DNA from 4 places in the Streptomyces sp. NPDC002018 genome. Region 2 is predicted to be linked to each of the others. Evidence: riboswitches for the same ligand, from Rfam matches in the RefSeq annotation. Region 2 holds a riboswitch; each other region holds the start of a gene.
What was found. A riboswitch is a leader RNA that binds a small molecule or an ion and turns the genes downstream of it on or off. The one in region 2 is predicted to bind cyclic di-AMP.
Positions count from the first base shown of each region.

Region 1: another riboswitch for cyclic di-AMP. It lies ahead of ACFYYH_RS21065 (transglycosylase family protein); the one in region 2 lies ahead of ACFYYH_RS15960 (C40 family peptidase).
Region 3: another riboswitch for cyclic di-AMP. It lies ahead of ACFYYH_RS23705 (transglycosylase SLT domain-containing protein); the one in region 2 lies ahead of ACFYYH_RS15960 (C40 family peptidase).
Region 4: another riboswitch for cyclic di-AMP. It lies ahead of ACFYYH_RS02080 (peptidoglycan DD-metalloendopeptidase family protein); the one in region 2 lies ahead of ACFYYH_RS15960 (C40 family peptidase).

Region 1 covers NZ_JBIASO010000012.1:93,083-97,240, reverse strand. The annotation lists gene ACFYYH_RS21075 (cytochrome P450) at 1-842, shown strand, start outside; gene ACFYYH_RS21070 (transglycosylase family protein) at 1,058-1,936, shown strand; cyclic di-AMP (ydaO/yuaA leader) riboswitch at 2,291-2,464, shown strand; gene ACFYYH_RS21065 (transglycosylase family protein) at 2,468-3,208, shown strand; gene eno (phosphopyruvate hydratase) at 3,546-4,158, shown strand, end outside.
Region 2 covers NZ_JBIASO010000008.1:247,644-251,801, reverse strand. The annotation lists gene ACFYYH_RS15975 (DUF397 domain-containing protein) at 22-216, opposite strand; gene ACFYYH_RS15970 (helix-turn-helix domain-containing protein) at 318-1,172, opposite strand; gene ACFYYH_RS15965 (ATP-binding protein) at 1,435-1,866, shown strand; gene ACFYYH_RS15960 (C40 family peptidase) at 2,305-2,778, opposite strand; cyclic di-AMP (ydaO/yuaA leader) riboswitch at 2,781-2,971, opposite strand; gene ACFYYH_RS15955 (hypothetical protein) at 3,288-3,596, opposite strand; gene ACFYYH_RS15950 (ATP-dependent Clp protease proteolytic subunit) at 3,604-4,158, opposite strand, start outside.
Region 3 covers NZ_JBIASO010000014.1:184,014-188,171, forward strand. The annotation lists gene ACFYYH_RS23695 (ScbA/BarX family gamma-butyrolactone biosynthesis protein) at 1-150, opposite strand, end outside; gene ACFYYH_RS23700 (ScbR family autoregulator-binding transcription factor) at 292-966, shown strand; gene ACFYYH_RS23705 (transglycosylase SLT domain-containing protein) at 1,167-1,940, opposite strand; cyclic di-AMP (ydaO/yuaA leader) riboswitch at 1,945-2,095, opposite strand; gene ACFYYH_RS23710 (TetR/AcrR family transcriptional regulator C-terminal domain-containing protein) at 2,916-3,554, opposite strand; gene ACFYYH_RS23715 (FAD-dependent monooxygenase) at 3,605-4,158, shown strand, end outside.
Region 4 covers NZ_JBIASO010000001.1:489,177-493,334, reverse strand. The annotation lists gene ACFYYH_RS02090 (STM4011 family radical SAM protein) at 1-20, shown strand, start outside; gene ACFYYH_RS02085 (SGNH/GDSL hydrolase family protein) at 97-969, opposite strand; gene ACFYYH_RS02080 (peptidoglycan DD-metalloendopeptidase family protein) at 1,144-2,082, opposite strand; cyclic di-AMP (ydaO/yuaA leader) riboswitch at 2,087-2,278, opposite strand; gene ACFYYH_RS02075 (tyrosine-protein phosphatase) at 2,685-3,482, shown strand; gene ACFYYH_RS02070 (S8 family serine peptidase) at 3,669-4,158, shown strand, end outside.

The sequences.
Region 1 (4,158 bases), on a different contig from region 2:
CGGCGAAGGGGGAGGCGGATCTGATCCATGACTTCGCCTTCCCGCTCCCCATCTACGCGATCTGCGATCTGCTCGGGGTGCCGGCCGAGGACCAGGACGACTTCCGCGACTGGGCGGGCATGATGATCCGCCACGGCGGCGGCCCGCGCGGCGGGGTGGCGCGCTCCGTCAAGAAGATCCGCGCGTATCTGGCCGACCTCATCCACCGCAAGAGGGAGAACCCCGGCGACGATCTGATCTCCGGTCTCATCCGGGCCGGTGACGACGGCGAGCACCTCACCGAGAACGAGGCCGCCGCGATGGCCTTCATCATCCTCTTCGCCGGTTTCGAGACCACCGTGAACCTGATCGGCAACGGCGTCCACACGCTGATGCGCCACCCGGAGCAGCGCGCCCGGCTCCAGCGGTCGCTCGACGCGGGGGAGACGGATCTGCTCGCGACGGGCGTGGAGGAGCTGCTGCGCCACGACGGCCCGGTGGAGCTGGCGACCTGGCGGTACGCCACCGAGCCCGTGACGCTCGGCGGGCAGCGGATCGCGGTGGGCGATCCCGTCCTGGTCGTCCTCGCCGCGGCGGACCGCGACCCCGAGCGGTTCACGTCCCCCGACACGCTCGATCTCGCACGGCGTGACAATCAGCACCTCGGCTACGGGCACGGCATCCACTACTGCCTCGGCGCTCCGCTCGCCCGCCTGGAGGGGCAGACCGCTCTCGCGACGCTGCTGACCCGGCTGCCCGATGTGCGGCTTGCCGTGGATCCTGTCGATTTGCGCTGGCGCGGAGGGCTCATCATGCGTGGATTGCGCACGCTTCCGGTGCAGTTCACGCCATTGTCCGGCTGATGAGCCACTGACGGATTCGGCGCCGGATCACCACCGGACGACCGTCGGCGCGACGGTGTATCGACGCCATATAACTGACGGGCCATCAGGAATGTGACTTTCACGTGATCTCCGCTGCATCGACTTGTGACAGACGTTCGAGTACCGCTACGTTCACCGACGACTCAGCAGCAACACGCCGTAGTCGAAACGACAGTCACACGGAAGGCAAGCGCATGCGCTCCGCGAACGGCCGACACCGCAGACCACGCCAGGCCCCCGCCCTGATCGTCGCCGCGGGGGTGACCGGGTCGGCGATCGCCATCCCGCTGTTCGCCGCCTCGGGCGCGAGTGCGGCGGACGGCTCCACCTGGGACCGTGTCTCCGAGTGCGAGAGCGGCGGCATGTGGAGCGCGGACCTCGACAACGGCTACTACGGCGGTCTCCAGCTCAGCCAGGAGACCTGGGACGCCTTCGGCGGCGGGGAGTTCGCGGCCCGGCCCGACCTCGCCAGCCGCTCCCAGCAGATAGCGGTGGGGGAGAAGGTGCTCGCGGCCGAGGGTGTGAAGGCCTGGTCGAGCTGCGCGTCGGTCTCGGGTCTGGCGGGCGCCCTGCTGCCCGGTGCCGACCTCGGGGGCGCCTCCGGCTCGACGGGGGGCGCGAAGGACGGCCGCGGCACCGGCCCGACGGACAGCCCCTCCGGCGCCGCGGACGCCAAGCCCTCCGCCTCCGCCGGTGGGACGTCGGCACGGCCGGGTGAGCCGGTCCCCTCCGGTTCCGCCACCGCGCCCACACCCGGAGCCTCCGCTTCCGCGGACGGCGTCGAGGGCCTGGAGGGCGCGGTCTCCGACGGCCCCGGTGGCGCATCCGACGGCCGTACGGAGCCGGCCAAGGGCAAGCACCGCGGTGAGGCGGCGCAGGAAGAGGCTGTAACCGGCAATGCGGACGAAGAGCGTGAATACGGCCGTCATGCCTCATGGGGTGACGGACTGTCGCGTACCACGGAACGCCTGACAGAACGTGCGGAAACCACCGCTCCCGCCGAGGCCGACCGGCCGAGCGAACGCAACTGGCTGGTCGCCGACGGCCAGAAGGTGCCCGGCGGCTGGCTGTGAGGTGAACGAGGGGTGGTCAAAGGGCCACCCCTGCCTCGTTCTCGCTGGCCGCGGCCCTGGCGGCGCCCTGAAGCGGCGCCGGTCCAGCAGGTGATTGGCCGCTCTATGTCCGCTTCTGTGCAAGTGAGACAAGGGTCTCTTTGCCACAACTGGGGAGTTTTGCGCTACGGGTTGCCCTGATTTCCGCTCCCACCAGCGGAAATGCGTAAACCCGGAGGGGTGTTAAAGGGTGTTTTCTCCCTGATGTGCTTCTTTGAAGAACCCACGGCCCTGTGATTACGGTCTGAACCGCTCGCACCGCGGGCCCCGTCGACCGTCACGCCGAATCCTGCCGGCGGCCGGGGGGAGTAGTCGTCGCGTCATGCGCCGAAGGCAGGAGCGGGGGACCCACAGGTTTGTGCCGGGCCCGGCCGTCGAGAGACGGCCGCCGACCGGCTCGGGGTGGAGCCGGATGCGCGAGCATCCGGCCGGGCAACTCACTTGGCCCGAACCCGACAGCTCACCTCGCAGGCGTCGGTGAGGGGATCTTCCATGCCGCGTTCCAGCAAGGGCAAGCACCGCCGTCCGTCCAGGACCGCCCGTTACGCCACACTGGCCGGAATCACCGGTGCCGCCGTCGCGGTCCCGCTGATCGGCGCCACCTCCGCCTCCGCCGCGACCGCCTCCGAGTGGGACCGGGTCGCCCAGTGCGAGTCCGGCGGCAACTGGTCCATCAACACCGGCAACGGGTACTACGGCGGACTCCAGTTCAGCAGCTCCACCTGGGCCGCCTACGGCGGAACCTCCTACGCGGCCAGGGCCGACCTCGCCTCGAAGTCCCAGCAGATCGCCGTCGCCGAGAAGGTCCTGGCAGGCCAGGGCAAGGGCGCGTGGCCCACCTGCGGGGTGAACCTCTCCAACGCCGCGTACGACGGCGGCTCGTCCGGTTCGGGCTCCGGTTCCGGCTCGGGTTCGAATTCCGGTTCCGGTTCCGGTGCGGGCGACCAGGCCGCCCAGCAGCAGAGCCGGCCGGCCCAGCCGAAGCGGGAGCGGACACAGCCCCGGCAGCCGTCCGTCCGTACCGAGGCGCAGCCCGCCTCGCGCGGCGAGAGCCGGGCCGCCACGGTCAAGAAGGGCGACGGCGAGTACAAGGTCAAGGCCGGTGACAGCCTCTCCAAGATCGCCGCGGCCCACCAGGTCAAGGGCGGCTGGAAGAAGCTGTTCGACCTGAACAAGGACATCGTCGGCCACGCCGATCTGATCTACCCGGGCCAGCAGCTCCACCTGCGCTGACCTGGCCTGACCCGACCGGCCGGGGCCCCGAGGACCGGGCCCCGGCCGGCCGGGCCCGTACGGTCCCCCACCGGCCGTCCCCCGGCCACCCCGGCCCGGCGCGTGATCCCCCGTACGCGCCGGGCCGGGGTCCGTGCGTTCCGGCCCGTGTCCGAGCCGTGTCCGGGGCCGTGGCCGGGCGGGTGCTCATCGGTGCGCGGGTGCGCTCGGGCCCGCGAAGTTCCGCCGGACAGGACCTGGCGGGCGGGCACCGGCCGAACGGTGGCCCGGAGGCGGTTAGGCTCTTGCCGCAAGGCCAATGAGACCCTGCACTCCAAGCGTCACATCCCAGAAGGAGATGCTCGTGCCGTCCATCGACGTCGTCGTAGCCCGGGAAATCCTGGACTCCCGAGGCAACCCCACGGTCGAGGTCGAGGTCGGCCTCGACGACGGCAGCACCGGCCGTGCTGCTGTCCCCTCCGGTGCCTCCACCGGTGCGTTCGAGGCCGTGGAGCTCCGTGACGGAGACGCCAACCGCTATCTGGGCAAGGGTGTCGAGAAGGCCGTGCTGGCCGTCATCGAGCAGCTCGGCCCGGAGCTCGTCGGCTACGACGCCACCGAGCAGCGCCTGATCGACCAGGCCATGATCGACCTGGACGCCACCGAGAACAAGGGCTCGCTGGGCGCCAACGCCATCCTCGGTGTCTCCCTGGCCGTCGCGCACGCCGCCTCCGAGGCCTCGGACCTCCCGCTCTTCCGTTACCTGGGCGGCCCGAACGCGCACCTGCTGCCCGTCCCGATGATGAACATCCTGAACGGCGGCTCGCACGCCGACTCCAATGTGGACATCCAGGAGTTCATGATCGCCCCGATCGGCGCGGAGTCCTTCTCCGAGGCGCTGCGCTGGGGCGCCGAGGTCTACCACACCCTCAAGAAGGTCCTGAAGACGAAGGGGCTCTCCACCGGCCTCG
Region 2 (4,158 bases):
CGAACCGAGCGGGTGCCACGGTCAGTCGGTGAATGTCTCCTCCCGCAGAGAGGCGACGAAGGACGTCCACGCGGCCGCGGAGAACGAGAGATGAGGCCGTGTCACGTTCTTGGAGTCCCGTACGGCGAGTACATCCGCGCCGGTGCGCGCGGACTCGACGCAGTTGTTCGCCCCCGTGCTGTGGCTGCTGCGCCGCCAGACGGCGGCCGGGGCCACGGCTGTTACCGGGGAAGTCGTCGGAGGAGAGTGGTGTGTGTGGGGGATGGAGGATGGAGTCTGGACAGGGGGCTGTGCGAGGTAAGCGGACATGATGCTCCCTACGCGCCGTCGCCGATCCCGGCGATGAGATCCAATGATTCCTGGGGCGGGAGGGCATGCGCCTGCATCGTGCGGAACGCGGCGCCGTACGCCTCGAGGTCTTCTTTCCGCTCCAGATAGAGGCTATTCGTCAAATGGTCGAGAACGACCAAATCCAGATCAGTAATGTGCGGGAAGGAGAAGACAACGAAAGGACCTGTGAGCCCGACATAGCCGCCCGCGGTGAACGGAAGTACCTGGAGACAGACCTGCGGAAGCCGGGCCACCTCGGACAGACGCCGTAATTGGCCCCGCATCACCCCGGGTCCGCCCACCTCGCGCCGCAGCACGGCCTCGTCCAGCACCGCGTGCAGTTCGAGCGGGGTCGCGGAGTGCAGCACCTCCTGGCGGGCGAGCCGCACCTCGACCAGGGAGTCGACCGTCGTGGCGGGCAGACCGACCAGCGCCGCCCTGGTCACCGCCCGCGCGTAGTCGGGTGTCTGGAGCAGCCCCGGCACCACCGAGGTCTCCAGCGTACGGGCCGTGGAGGCCTGTGACTCCAGGCTGATGAAGTCCCGGTACCGGGGCGGGATCACCCCGCCGTACGCCTTCCACCACCCCGGCCCGCCGTCCGTGATGCCCGCCAGGGCGCCGAGCAGGGTGCGCAGTTGCGGATCGGTGATCCCCAGGGCGTCGAGTAGCGCCACCAGGTCCTCGTCCTTCACCCCGCTGACACCCGTCTCGATCCGGCTCACCTTCGACTGGTGCCAGCCGAGCAGCCGCGCGGTCTCCCCGCTCGTCAGTCCCGCCCGCTGGCGCAGCCTGCGCAATTCCTCCCCGAGCCTGCGTCGGCGTACCGCCGGAATATGCCGCATGATAAATCCCTTCCCCGGCCCTCTCCGGTAAGCGTCTCGTACGCGCCCAGTGCGCCGCGGCGGAGAAGTTATCTTTTCGCCGCCCAAATACGGTCTCGCGTAGCAGAGTTCACCACTTCGAGCGACAGATATATGCAGATCTCGGTGGATGGCCCGTGTGAACGGCAGGATGAGTGGCACGCTGAGCACAGTCCGAGGCCGTCCACGCAGGCATCCGCACTGCGCCGGAGTCAGGTCCGGGCGGGAAAGGGACGGCGTCGCCATGGCAGACCATCAGGAAGCATCCATCACGCTGCCGAGCGATCCCGCGTCGGTACCGGCGGCGAGAAGATATGTCGCCGACCTGCTGAGGGAGTGGGGCCTGCCGGGGGACGCCGAGACGGCCGACACGGTCCGGCTGATCGTCTCCGAACTCGCCACCAACGCGGTGCAGCACACCTTCGGCCAGTCGCCCACGTTCACCGTCGAGATCGCGCTCGACCGGGACGAACAGCTCCGTGTCGGTGTCACCGACAGCCACCCGAGCTGGCCGCAGCGGCTGCCGGTGGCGGCGCAGCAGGACAACGGCCGGGGCATGGTGATCGTCCGCTGGCTGGCCCTGGAGGGCGGCGGGGCCGTGTCCGTCACGCCGACCGCGGAGGGCGGCAAGACGGTCTGGATCGCACTGCCCTGGACGGTCCCCGTCCAGAGCTGACCCGACCGCGCCCGGCCGCGCCCGACCGCGCCCGGCCGGGGACGGGCCGGGCGCGGCCGAACGGTGTGCCGTGTCCCGCCCCGCGAGGGACGGGACACGGGGTGTTCCGTTGCGGCCTGGGACGGGCCGCGTGAGTCCCGGGCGCCGGCCGGCGGCGCCCAAGGGGCGTTCCGTCCCCTGCCGGTGGGGGACGGAACGGTCGTGTTCCGCTGCGGCCCACCGCGGGCCGCGTGTGTTCCGTGTGCCGGTGTGCACCGGCGGCGTGTGTTCCGTCCGGTCCCGTCGTCCGGGCCGGACCGTCCGGACCGTTCGGACCGTCCGGTGTATCCGGTGTATTCGGTGTGACGGTGTTCCGTGGGCCGGCCCGCGCGGGTCGGCCGTGCTGTGGGCCGTGCTGGACCGGCAGGGCGCGCACCGGCCGGTCCAGGCGTACCGCGCTCAGTTCACCCGGCCGTACAGGACATTCCGGGTCCAGATCCGTTCGAGCCTCACCAGGGCACCGGTCTTCGGCGAGTGCCAGATCTTCCCGCGGCCCGCGTAGATGCCGACGTGGTAGACGTAACTTCCGTAGTGGAAGAACACCAGGTCGCCCTTGCGCCGGTGGGAGGCCGAGACATGGCGGGTTCTGTTGTACTGCTGCTGAGCGGTGCGCGGGAGCTTCTTGCCCGCCTTCTTGAACGAGTAGAGCGTCAGGCCCGAGCAGTCGAAGCGATGGGGTCCGGTGGCCCCCCACTGGTACGGAGAGCCTTCCTTGGAGGCGGCCACGCGGAGCGCCTTGACGGCACGTGCGGCGGCATGGGCCTCGGTCGTCGCGCCGGGGGCCAGTATGGTGCCCCCGACCGTCGCGAGGGTGAGGACCGATACGGCACCGGCCCGGGAGAGCAGAGACGGGACATATGTCTGCGCATTCATGCGCAACCCTTCGTCAGCCGCCTGTGAAGGATGACCTGTCGGGTTCGGACAGGCGAAGATGCCCGGCCGCGTCAGCGGCTTCACCCCAAGGAACGGCCATACACGCGTACACGGCCGTCCCGTACTGCTCGGGTCCTCCACTCCTGCCGATCCACTTCTGTCGACCAGACATCCGGAACGGCGGCAGGACTCGGCGTCCGCCCGGACCGCCCCGCCGGGGGTGGCGGGGGCTTGTCGTCCCACGGATCTTGACTCGTTATCAGATGATTTCCGAGGCGAAACGAGGATATGTGAAGTTCGTCACGTCTGATCCGTACGGGTGGCGGAGCGGTGTGTCGGGCCGGGGGTCCGAGGCCTGATGAGGCCCGTACCTGCGCGGGAGTTGGGCCGCGCTTCCCGTGCCCGGCCACTTCGCGCAACTTGCGTCCCCCGGCGCGTCCAGAAGATCCATACCCCGAAAGGCCGAGCCGTTCCCGTACGGACGCGTCCATACGGGAACAGACACGGGCTCATGTCGTGTCTTCGGGCGGCATGGTGACGCGCCCGGCGCGTCGCTCCCCGTCAAGTACCCGCAGGGCGCGGGCGAGGGTCGTGGCGTGCAGTTCGGTCTCACCGCGCAGATGCATCGCCGTCAGCGCGTCCCGTAGTGCGACCGCTTGCGCGGGCAGCGCCTGGGCCGCGCGCAGTGCGCCGTAGGTGTCCGTGCCGCGCGCCGGGTTGATCCGCCCCAGCAGATCGAGGATCTGGAGAAAGCTGTCGACGAGATCGCCCTCGGCGCGGGTCAGCGCGGGCAGCGGAGGAAGCTCCGGTGGCAGCATCGGCGTGTCACCGCCCACCGGGGGAGCCGAAGGGGTGTGCCGCGCTGGGGGCCGGCCTGCCGAGGGACGTCTTGCGGTTCTGGACCACGTGGTCGACCAGACCGTACGCCTTCGCGTCGGCCGCGGCGAAGACCCTGGCCCGCTCGATGTCCCCGGCGATTCGCTCCTCGCTCCGGCCGGTGTGCCGTACGAGCAGGGACGCGAGCATGCTCCGCTGCCGCAGCAGTTCCTCCGCATGGATCATCAGATCGGACGGCTGGCCCCGGACGGGCTCCTCGATGGCGGGCTGCTCGATGACGACCCGGGCTCCGGGCAGCGCCATCCGCTTGCCCGGGGTGCCGGCCGCCAGCAGGACCGCCGCGGTCGAGGCGGCCTGGCCGAGGCAGGTCGTCTCCACGTCGCAGGTGACGAGTTGCATCGTGTCGTAGATCGCGGACATGGCGCTGAGGGAGCCGCCGGGCGAGTTGATGTAGAGGCAGATGTCCCGGTCGGGCGCCGCGTACTCGAGATGGAGGAACTGCGCGATCACATCATTGGCCGCGGTGTCGTCGACCGCGGTGCC
Region 3 (4,158 bases), on a different contig from region 2:
CGCGGCGTCGAACCCGCCGTCCGGGCTCCGCCGCACGTCGGTGAGCAGCACCTCGGCCACGGAGTCCCGGTGCACCATCTCGCGGGCGACGGTGCGTGACCAGGACAGCGGCCGGACATCGCGCACGACGTCACCAACCGTTGTATTCATGCGACAAGAACACCGCAATTTTCGTGGCCGCGCACCCCAGCCGGGAGGGTCCGAGCGGGGCGCGCCAAGCCCGCCACGCCCGGCGGTAAAAGCCGCTACATTGCCTGCTGTCATTTAACGGAACGGCAATCCGGGGTACTTGTGCAGGTTCGGGTGGAGCAGGTTCGGGCGAAAACAACGCGGAGGTTTCTTCTGGAAGTGGCGGCACAGTTGTTCGACGAGCGAGGCTACGCCGGAACCAGTATCAGCGATATCAGCACGCAGTCCGGCCGTACCAGCGGGGCCATCTACTTCCACTACGCCAGCAAGGAGAATCTCGCGCGGGCCATTGTCGAGGAGCATTTCGCGACCTGGCCGAATCTGATCGACCGGCACAGCTCGTCCGAACTCCCGGCGCTGGAGCGACTGGTCGCGCTGAGTTTCGAGGTGGCGAGGGCTTTCCGGGACGATGTCGTCATCCGCGCGGGCGCCCGGCTCTGGGCGGAGCGCAAGGCCATCAACGCCACATTGCCGAGGCCTTTCGTGGGGTGGCTGGAGACGGTCACCGGGCTGCTCGAAGAGGCCCGCCAGGAGGGGCAACTCACGCGTGACGTCACCCCGCAGGTGGCCGCGCACGGACTCGTGTGCGCGTTCTTCGGACTGCACACCGTCTCCGACGCCCTGGAGGGACGCCGACAGATCGAGGAGGCGCTGCACGATCTGTGGCTGCTGCTGCTGAACGCCCTTCAGACCGACCCGGATCCTGCGGCCCTGCTCGCGCGGGTACGTGACCGTCCCCGCACGGCGGTGCCCGCCGGCGGAGCGGCCCGCGCGTGAGGCGCGGCGCCGGGGAGCCGGGGGGCCGGCGGCGGCGCGCGCCGGGGAGAACGGCGGCCGGACCCGGCCGGGACGGGTCGGTGTCCCGGCCGGGTCCGGCCGTGTGGGGGTGTGACGGTACGTCGGGGGAGGCCGCCGGCGAGGGCACGGGCGCGCCCCCGTCGGTGGGGCGTGCGCGCGGACCCTCGCCGACGGGCCTGTCAGTAGGGGCCGTTCACATTGTCGATCGAGCCGTACCGGTCGGCCGCGTAGTTGCACGCGGCGGTGATGTTGGCGACCGGGTCGAAGCTGTCCGTCGACGTACCGGGCACGTGGTAGGCCTGGAACGTGGGGTCGATGACCTGGAGCAGGCCCTTGGACGGGGTTCCGGCCGCCGCGTTGGAGTCCCAGTTGTTGATGGCCGCCGGGTTGCCCGAGGACTCCCGCATGATGTTCCGGTAGATGCCGTCGTAGCTGCCCGGAATGCCCTGCGCGGCCATGATGTCCAGCGACTCCTTGATCCAGCCGTCGAGGTCGTCGGTGTACGTCTTGGCGTCCGCCTGGGTGACGGTGCCGCTCGTGTCGGCCGACGCGTTCTCGGCGGTCGCCGGCGCGGTTCCCTGCTCGGCCGGCGCGGTGGCCGGGGTCTGCGGCGCGGCCGGCTCGGCCTGCGCGGCCCCCTCGGACGGCGCGCCGAGGGTCAGTTCGAGGCCGGGGCGGATCAGCGCCGGGTTGCCGCCGATGGCCTCCCGGTTGTCCTCGTACAGCTTCTTCCAGCCGCCGCTGACGGAGTGTGCGGCCGCGATCTTCGAGAGAGAGTCCCCCGCGACCACGGAGTAGGTGGCCGGGCTGTCCTTCTGCGCCGACGGCGCGGCCTCGGCGGCGGTCGCGGCGATGAACGGAAGGGCGAGTACGGCGCCGCCCGTGCCGACGGCGGCGAGACCTCGGGCGAACGGGCTGGTTCTGGGACGGCGGTGCTTGGCCTGTGCGGGCATGACGCATTCCTCTCCGTCGCCTGCGAGGTGAGCTGTCGGGTTCGGGCTGGAGATGCCCGGCCGTGATATGCGCACGGCTTCACCCCAAGCCGGTCCGTATTCCGGACCGGCGCCTTACCTGGGTCCCCCGCTCCTGCCGTAGGTGAGTGGGTTGGGGTTTCCGGACGGCGGCAGGATTCGGCGGTCCGTCCGGAGTGACGTGAACGTAGGCGGAACGCCCGGAGAAAAACAAGCCCGGAATTCACACCGGCAATCCGGTGGACGGATCCGTACGGGAATCATCCGGCGGCGCGGAAGAGGCGGGGGAACTCAACTCTCGTTCCCTGGGAGCGAAGTGGGCGGGAAGGCGAGAACCGCAGCTCACCGCCGGTGTGACACACATCATGGCCCGCACAGGAATGGCCCGCGCCACAAGACCGCACAAACACTGACAAGCCATAGGAATGCGAGAGAAATGCACCATGGGGAGAACACGGACAAATAGCCAATATAGTTACTTTTCGAATGGGGGATATCCGCGCCCCGTCCACGCCGTATCCATGCGCCGTTCCGCTCCCGCGCCTCCCTCAATTCCATGGCGGCCCCTTTTATTCCGCACCGCTCCGCCCGCCGGTTCAGGACTCACCGTCCACCGCACATACGTCCTCATGGAATACGCCCCCAGGGCCGTCGGAGTGCGGGGAACGGACGGCGCCGGGCCCTTTCCCGATCGACGGCCGCATTCCTGGGAGTTGAGGTCATGGACACCCCCGGTAACTTTTCCGGTCGGCGGGGAGAAAGGCAGGGGAAAGGGGAAAGGCGGGGCATCAACTCGGTGTGCGGCGAAGGCCGTCGGGGGACGCGCGAGCGGACCGCGGCCTCCCGCGGGACGACAGGACCGCCGGTCCGCCCCTCCCGGACCGTCCCGCGATCCGCGCGACCGTCCAGCGCCGTTCGCGCGAGCCGGAGTTGGACTCCCGGGCAGGGCGCGACCACTCACTCCTTCCGGGCGTCTGGCCCGTGCGTGAGAATCGCGTCCAGGGCGAATTCGACCCGGCGGTCGTAGGCACTGTCGCCGAGATGTGCGAGCACCCGGTGCAGGGAGGGATGGGACGCGGCGGAGACGGCCGCGGCCAGGCGTTCGTCCATGGCCGGCTCGGCCGCCTGCTCCTCCTGGGTCAGACCGAGGAGGAAGTAGACGATCGTCCAGAGCGTCCAGGCGGCCTCCCGCTCCCCCCTCCCCCCGCTCAGCAGCGCGTCGACCAGCGTCTCCGCGTACCGGAGCGTGTGCGGTTCGGCCACGAAGGTGCCGACCACGAGCGCGGCTCCGTCCCGGTGGGCGAGCAGGGCGCGGCGGAAGCGACGGGCCAGCTCCCGTACCCGCTCGTTCGCGTCGTCGGGCAGACCGGTCAGCGGCACGGTCCCGACGATCGCGTCGGCCATCAGCTCCAGGAGCCGGGCCTTGCTCTTCACATGCCAGAGGACGGTGTTCATCCGTACGCCGAGCCGGTCGGCGACCGCCCGGGTGGACAGGGCGTCCAGCCCCTTCTCCTCCAGGACGTCCAGCGCCGCGGCGACGACGGCGCCGGGGTCCAGGCGCGGCTCGCGCCCCTCGCTCGCTTGCTTCTTGGTCACTGACCTAGTTTACTGCGTCCATGGCATTGGTCAGTGACCAAGGAGGAGATATGGAGCAGCAGGTCGTCGTCGCGGGAGCGGGCCCGGTCGGACTCTGGCTCGCCGCCGAGCTGAGGCGCGCCGGAGTGAGCGTCACCGTCGTCGAGGAGCGCGAGGAGCGCGACACGCGCTCCAAGGCCCTCACCGTTCACCCCCGTACGCTCGAAGTGCTCGCCTCGCGCGGTGTGCACGAGACGTTCCTCGGCGAGGGCGTGCCCATCCCCGGCGGCCACTTCGGGATGCTCGACGCCCGGCTCGACTTCCGGCGGCTGCGCACTCCGTTCCCGCATACGCTGGCGCTTCCGCAGGCCAGGACCGAGGAGCTGTTCGAGGGATACGCGAGGGAGCTCGGTGCCCGGATCCTGCGCGGGCACCGGGTCACCGGGCTCGACGAGGGACCGGACGCGGTGACCGTCGAGGTGACGGGCCCGGACGGCGCGTACACGCTGGAGGCCGCGTACGCCGTCGGCTGCGACGGCACCCGTTCCGTCGTACGGACCGCGGCCGGGATCGGTTTCCCCGGTACGCCGTCCACCGTCGTGGGCTGGCTCGGCGATGTCGTCCT
Region 4 (4,158 bases), on a different contig from region 2:
AGGCGCGGCCGGAGCCGTAGGCCCTGTGCCGGGCAGGGCGCCGTCCGCCGCGCGGGCGGACGGGATCTGTCGCGGAGGGCCTGGGCCGCCCCGGCCTCACCGGTGCAGGGGCAGCAGGTCGGGGCGCTTCGCCACGACATGGTCTCCGGAGGATGCCCCGCGCAGCCTGCGCCCGATCCAGGGCACCAGATACTCACGGGCCCAGTTGATGTCGTCGCGCCGCACCTCGAAGCTGCCGCGCGGTGGCTGGGGCGGCCAGACCTGGTCGGGGTCGGCGGGCACATCGAGGCCGAGCACCTGCGCGGCGCGCAGCGCGACCCGGGTGTGGCCCTCGGGGGAGAGATGGAGCCGGTCGCCGTCCCAGGCCCGCCTGTCCTGGACGGACTTGAGGGACCAGAGATCGAGCACGGGGCAGTCGTAGCGGTCGGCGATGGCCCGCACATGGGCGGTGTAGGTCGCGATCCTGCCGCGCAGATGGCGCAGTACGGGGACGCCCCGGGTGTCGAAGCCCGTGGTCACCATGACCGTGCCGACCGCCCCGGTGAGATCGGCGACGGCCCGCTCGAAGCGCTCGGCGACATCGTCGGGGTCGGTGCCTGGCCGGATGATGTCATTGCCGCCGGCGCAGAACGTCACCAGATCGGGGGCGAGTCGCTTGGCGCGGGGTATCTGCTCGGTGACGATCTGGTCGAGGAGCCGGCCGCGTACGGCGAGATTCGCGTAGCGGAAGTCCCCGTGCACGGTGTCCGCCGGGGCACCGGGGACGGCCGTCGCGCCAGGCACCGGACCGGTGGGCCGGTCGGCCCGTCCATCGGCCAGCCGGTCGGCGAGCAGAACCGCGAGCCGGTCCGCCCAGCCGACATAGTGTCCATCGGGTCCCGGATCGCCCACGCCCTCCGTGAAGCTGTCACCGATCGCCGTGTACGACCCGAATACGCCTCTTCTTCTTGATCTCGAATCGTCTGCCACAAGAGCACATCTTTCACCCGCAGATGTGACCTACGCGACCGTAAGGAAGGGTTGACGAGGGGTGAGATATGCCATCGGTCAATTTTCGACCAAGCGGGAATATGCCCCACGTTCTCCGCCCGGCACGGAAGCGCCGGGCGGAGACGGAGTACCGGGACAACGGCGGTGTACGCCTCAGATGTTGACGCCGTGGTCGCGGAGATAGGCCAGCGGGTCGATGTCCGAGCCGTACTCCGGTCCGGTGCGGATCTCGAAGTGCAGGTGCGGACCGGTGGTGTTGCCGGTGGAGCCGGAGAGGCCGAGCTGCTGGCCCTCGCTGACGCTCTCGCCCTCGGAGACGGAGAGGGAGGACAGATGCGCGTACTGCGAGTAGTGGCCGTCGCTGTGCTGGATGACGACCTGGTTGCCGTACGAGCCGCCCCAGCCCGCCGTCACGACCGTGCCGTCGGCCACCGCCTTCACCACGGTGCCCGAGGGCGCCGCGAAGTCCACACCCGTGTGGTAGCCGCTGGCCCAACTGCTGCCGGAGGCGTGGTACGGGGTGCTGGTGCGGATGCCGTCGACGGGCAGCGTGAAGCCGGCGGAGCCGCTCTCGGCCGGCGCCTCGGTCGCCTCGTCCGTCGGCTGGGGCGCGGGGTCGGCCGTGGCCGGCGTGGTGGTGGATCCGCCCGAGGAGCTGGAGGGCTTGGCCGGGGGCTTGGAGTGGCCCTTGCCCGCGCCCTTCCCGTGGATGGTCAGCTCCAGTCCGGGGTGGATGAGTGAGGGGTTGGAGCCGACGGCCTCGCGGTTGTCCTTGTACAGCCTTTCCCAGCCGCCGCGGACATGCTGCTTGACGGCGATCCTGGACAGGGAGTCGCCCGCGACCACGGTGTAGGTCCGCGTCTTGTGGGCACCCTTCTTCGCGACGGCCTTCTTGGCGCCGGCCTGCTCCCCGCCGAGCTGTTGCTGGGAGACGGCCTCGGGCGCGGCGGCGGGCGCGGCCTTCTCGGCGGCGTGCGCGCCGGTGGCGCCGATGAGCGGAAGCGCGATGGCGGCTCCACCGGTGCCGGCGGCGATGAATCCGCGCGATACCGAGCTGGACTTGGGACGGCAGTGTTTACCCTTCGCGGGCATGGCGAATTCCTCTCCGGCGCCTGCGAGGTGAGCTGTCGGGTTCGGACTGGAGATGCCCGGTCGCACATGCTGAGCGACTTCACCCCGAGCCGTCCGGATTTCCGGGACGGCGTACTACCTGGGTCCCCCGCTCCTGCCACGCGTTGCTGGTCGGATACGAATTCCGAGCGGCGGCAGGATTCGGCGTTCCGCTCGGATTGAGGGTGAACGTAGGCCCAGTGGCACTACCGGTACAAGCGATCCTTTTCCGTCGACAAGGCGCACTCGCATTTAACCCGGGTTTACCGGTCACCCTGCGTGGATAACGGACTCCGAACTCCGCGCCGGACAGGGAATTCGAATACATGGCATCGCCACGGAACGTCACGGATATGATCCTGGTCACGGCCGGGAGACCAACTCGGTCATGACCGGGGCAGGTTATGAGGAATGGCTCAATACGGACAGATGCACCGTTGAGTGCTATTCAACCGCGATAAATGTCCGAATAGTCCCATCGGATTCCCGTCATCCGAACGAATTACTCCCCGAACAGGTGTCGTAGGGTCAGAGGTCGACAGCGTCGGCGAGCCGCGCCGACGGCAGACACGGAGGAGCAGGCCGTGACGCAGCAGGTCCCGTCGACAGAGCCCGAACTGGCCGGCGTGCGCAACTTCCGTGATGTCGGAGGACTGCCCACCACGGACGGCAGGCGGGTGCGGCCGGGCAGGCTCTTCCGCAGCGGCCATCTCGCCAGTGCCACCGCCGCCGACGCGGCCTTTCTCGCGTCCCTCGGACTGCACACGATCTTCGACTTCCGCAATGCGGCCGATCTCAAGCTCGACGGCGCGGACGTGGAGCTGCCCGGCGTACGCCATGTGAACATCCCGCTCACCGACCCGGCCGACGGCGCCGAGTTCTGGCAGATGGTCAGGGGCGGCGATCTGGACCAGCTCCGCTCGCTCCTCGCGGACGGCCGGGCGGCGACCCGGATGACCGACTCGTACCGCGCGATCATCAGGGAACGCACCGCCGAGCACAGCCGTGTCCTGCACTCCCTCGCCGAGGACAGCACCCCGGCGCTCATGCACTGCGCGGCGGGCAAGGACCGGGCCGGTCTCTCGATCGCGGTGGCCCTGCTCGCGGTCGGGGTGGAGCCCGGGGCGATCGAGGCGGACTATCTGAAGTCGAACGACCCGCACCGCCGCTATGTGGTCCGGCGCAGCGACAACTCGCCCTCCGGTACGTCCACCGAGGTGATGGACCTCCTCAGCCCGCTCTTCGACGCGCGTGCCGAGTATCTGGCGGCGGCCTTCGAGACCATCGGGAAGACCTGGGGCAGCACCGACGCCTATCTGACCGAAGGTCTCGGACTCGCCCCCGAGACCCGCGAGCGGCTGCGCGCCCGCCTCCTCGACTGACACGTTCCGCGGTCCTGAACAGCCGTTCGGCCAGCGCGTTTCGCGGTCCTCGACCGCCGTTCGCCGCGGTGGCGTGGTTGGGACATGTCTCAACCACGCCACCGCGAAGCAGTGACAGCCCCTCCGGCGCTACCAGATTCTGTCCAACAGCGCGTGACAGCGGAGTAGAACGAAGGGGCTGGACAGATGAGACGTATCCGCCTGACGGCGGCGGTATCCATAGCCTTGCTGATGACCGTGGGTGCTGTGGGGCCGGTTTCCGCCCGTCCCTCCGCCCAGGACACGGCGCCCGCCGGGCCCGCCGGATCCCCCGGATCCCCCGGGTCCGCCGCGGCGGGCACCCCGGTGACGGTGCGGCTGATCACCGGTGACCGGGTGACGCTCAGCACGGGCCCGGACGGAAAGCGCTCGGCCTCGGTCCTGCCCGGTCCCGGCCGCAACGGCATCCTCTTCCGGACCGCCGAGCAGGACGGCCGGCTGACCGTACTGCCGTCCGACGTCATGGACCTGGTCTCCGCGGGAACGCTGGACCGGGAACTGTTCGATGTGACCGCGCTGGTCTCCCAGGGCTACGACGAGGCGCACACCGACGCGCTGCCCCTGATCGTCGCCCAGCCCGCCGGGGCACGGGCCGCCGAGACCCTGCGCTCCCTGTCCGGGTTCCAGGAGGACTCCG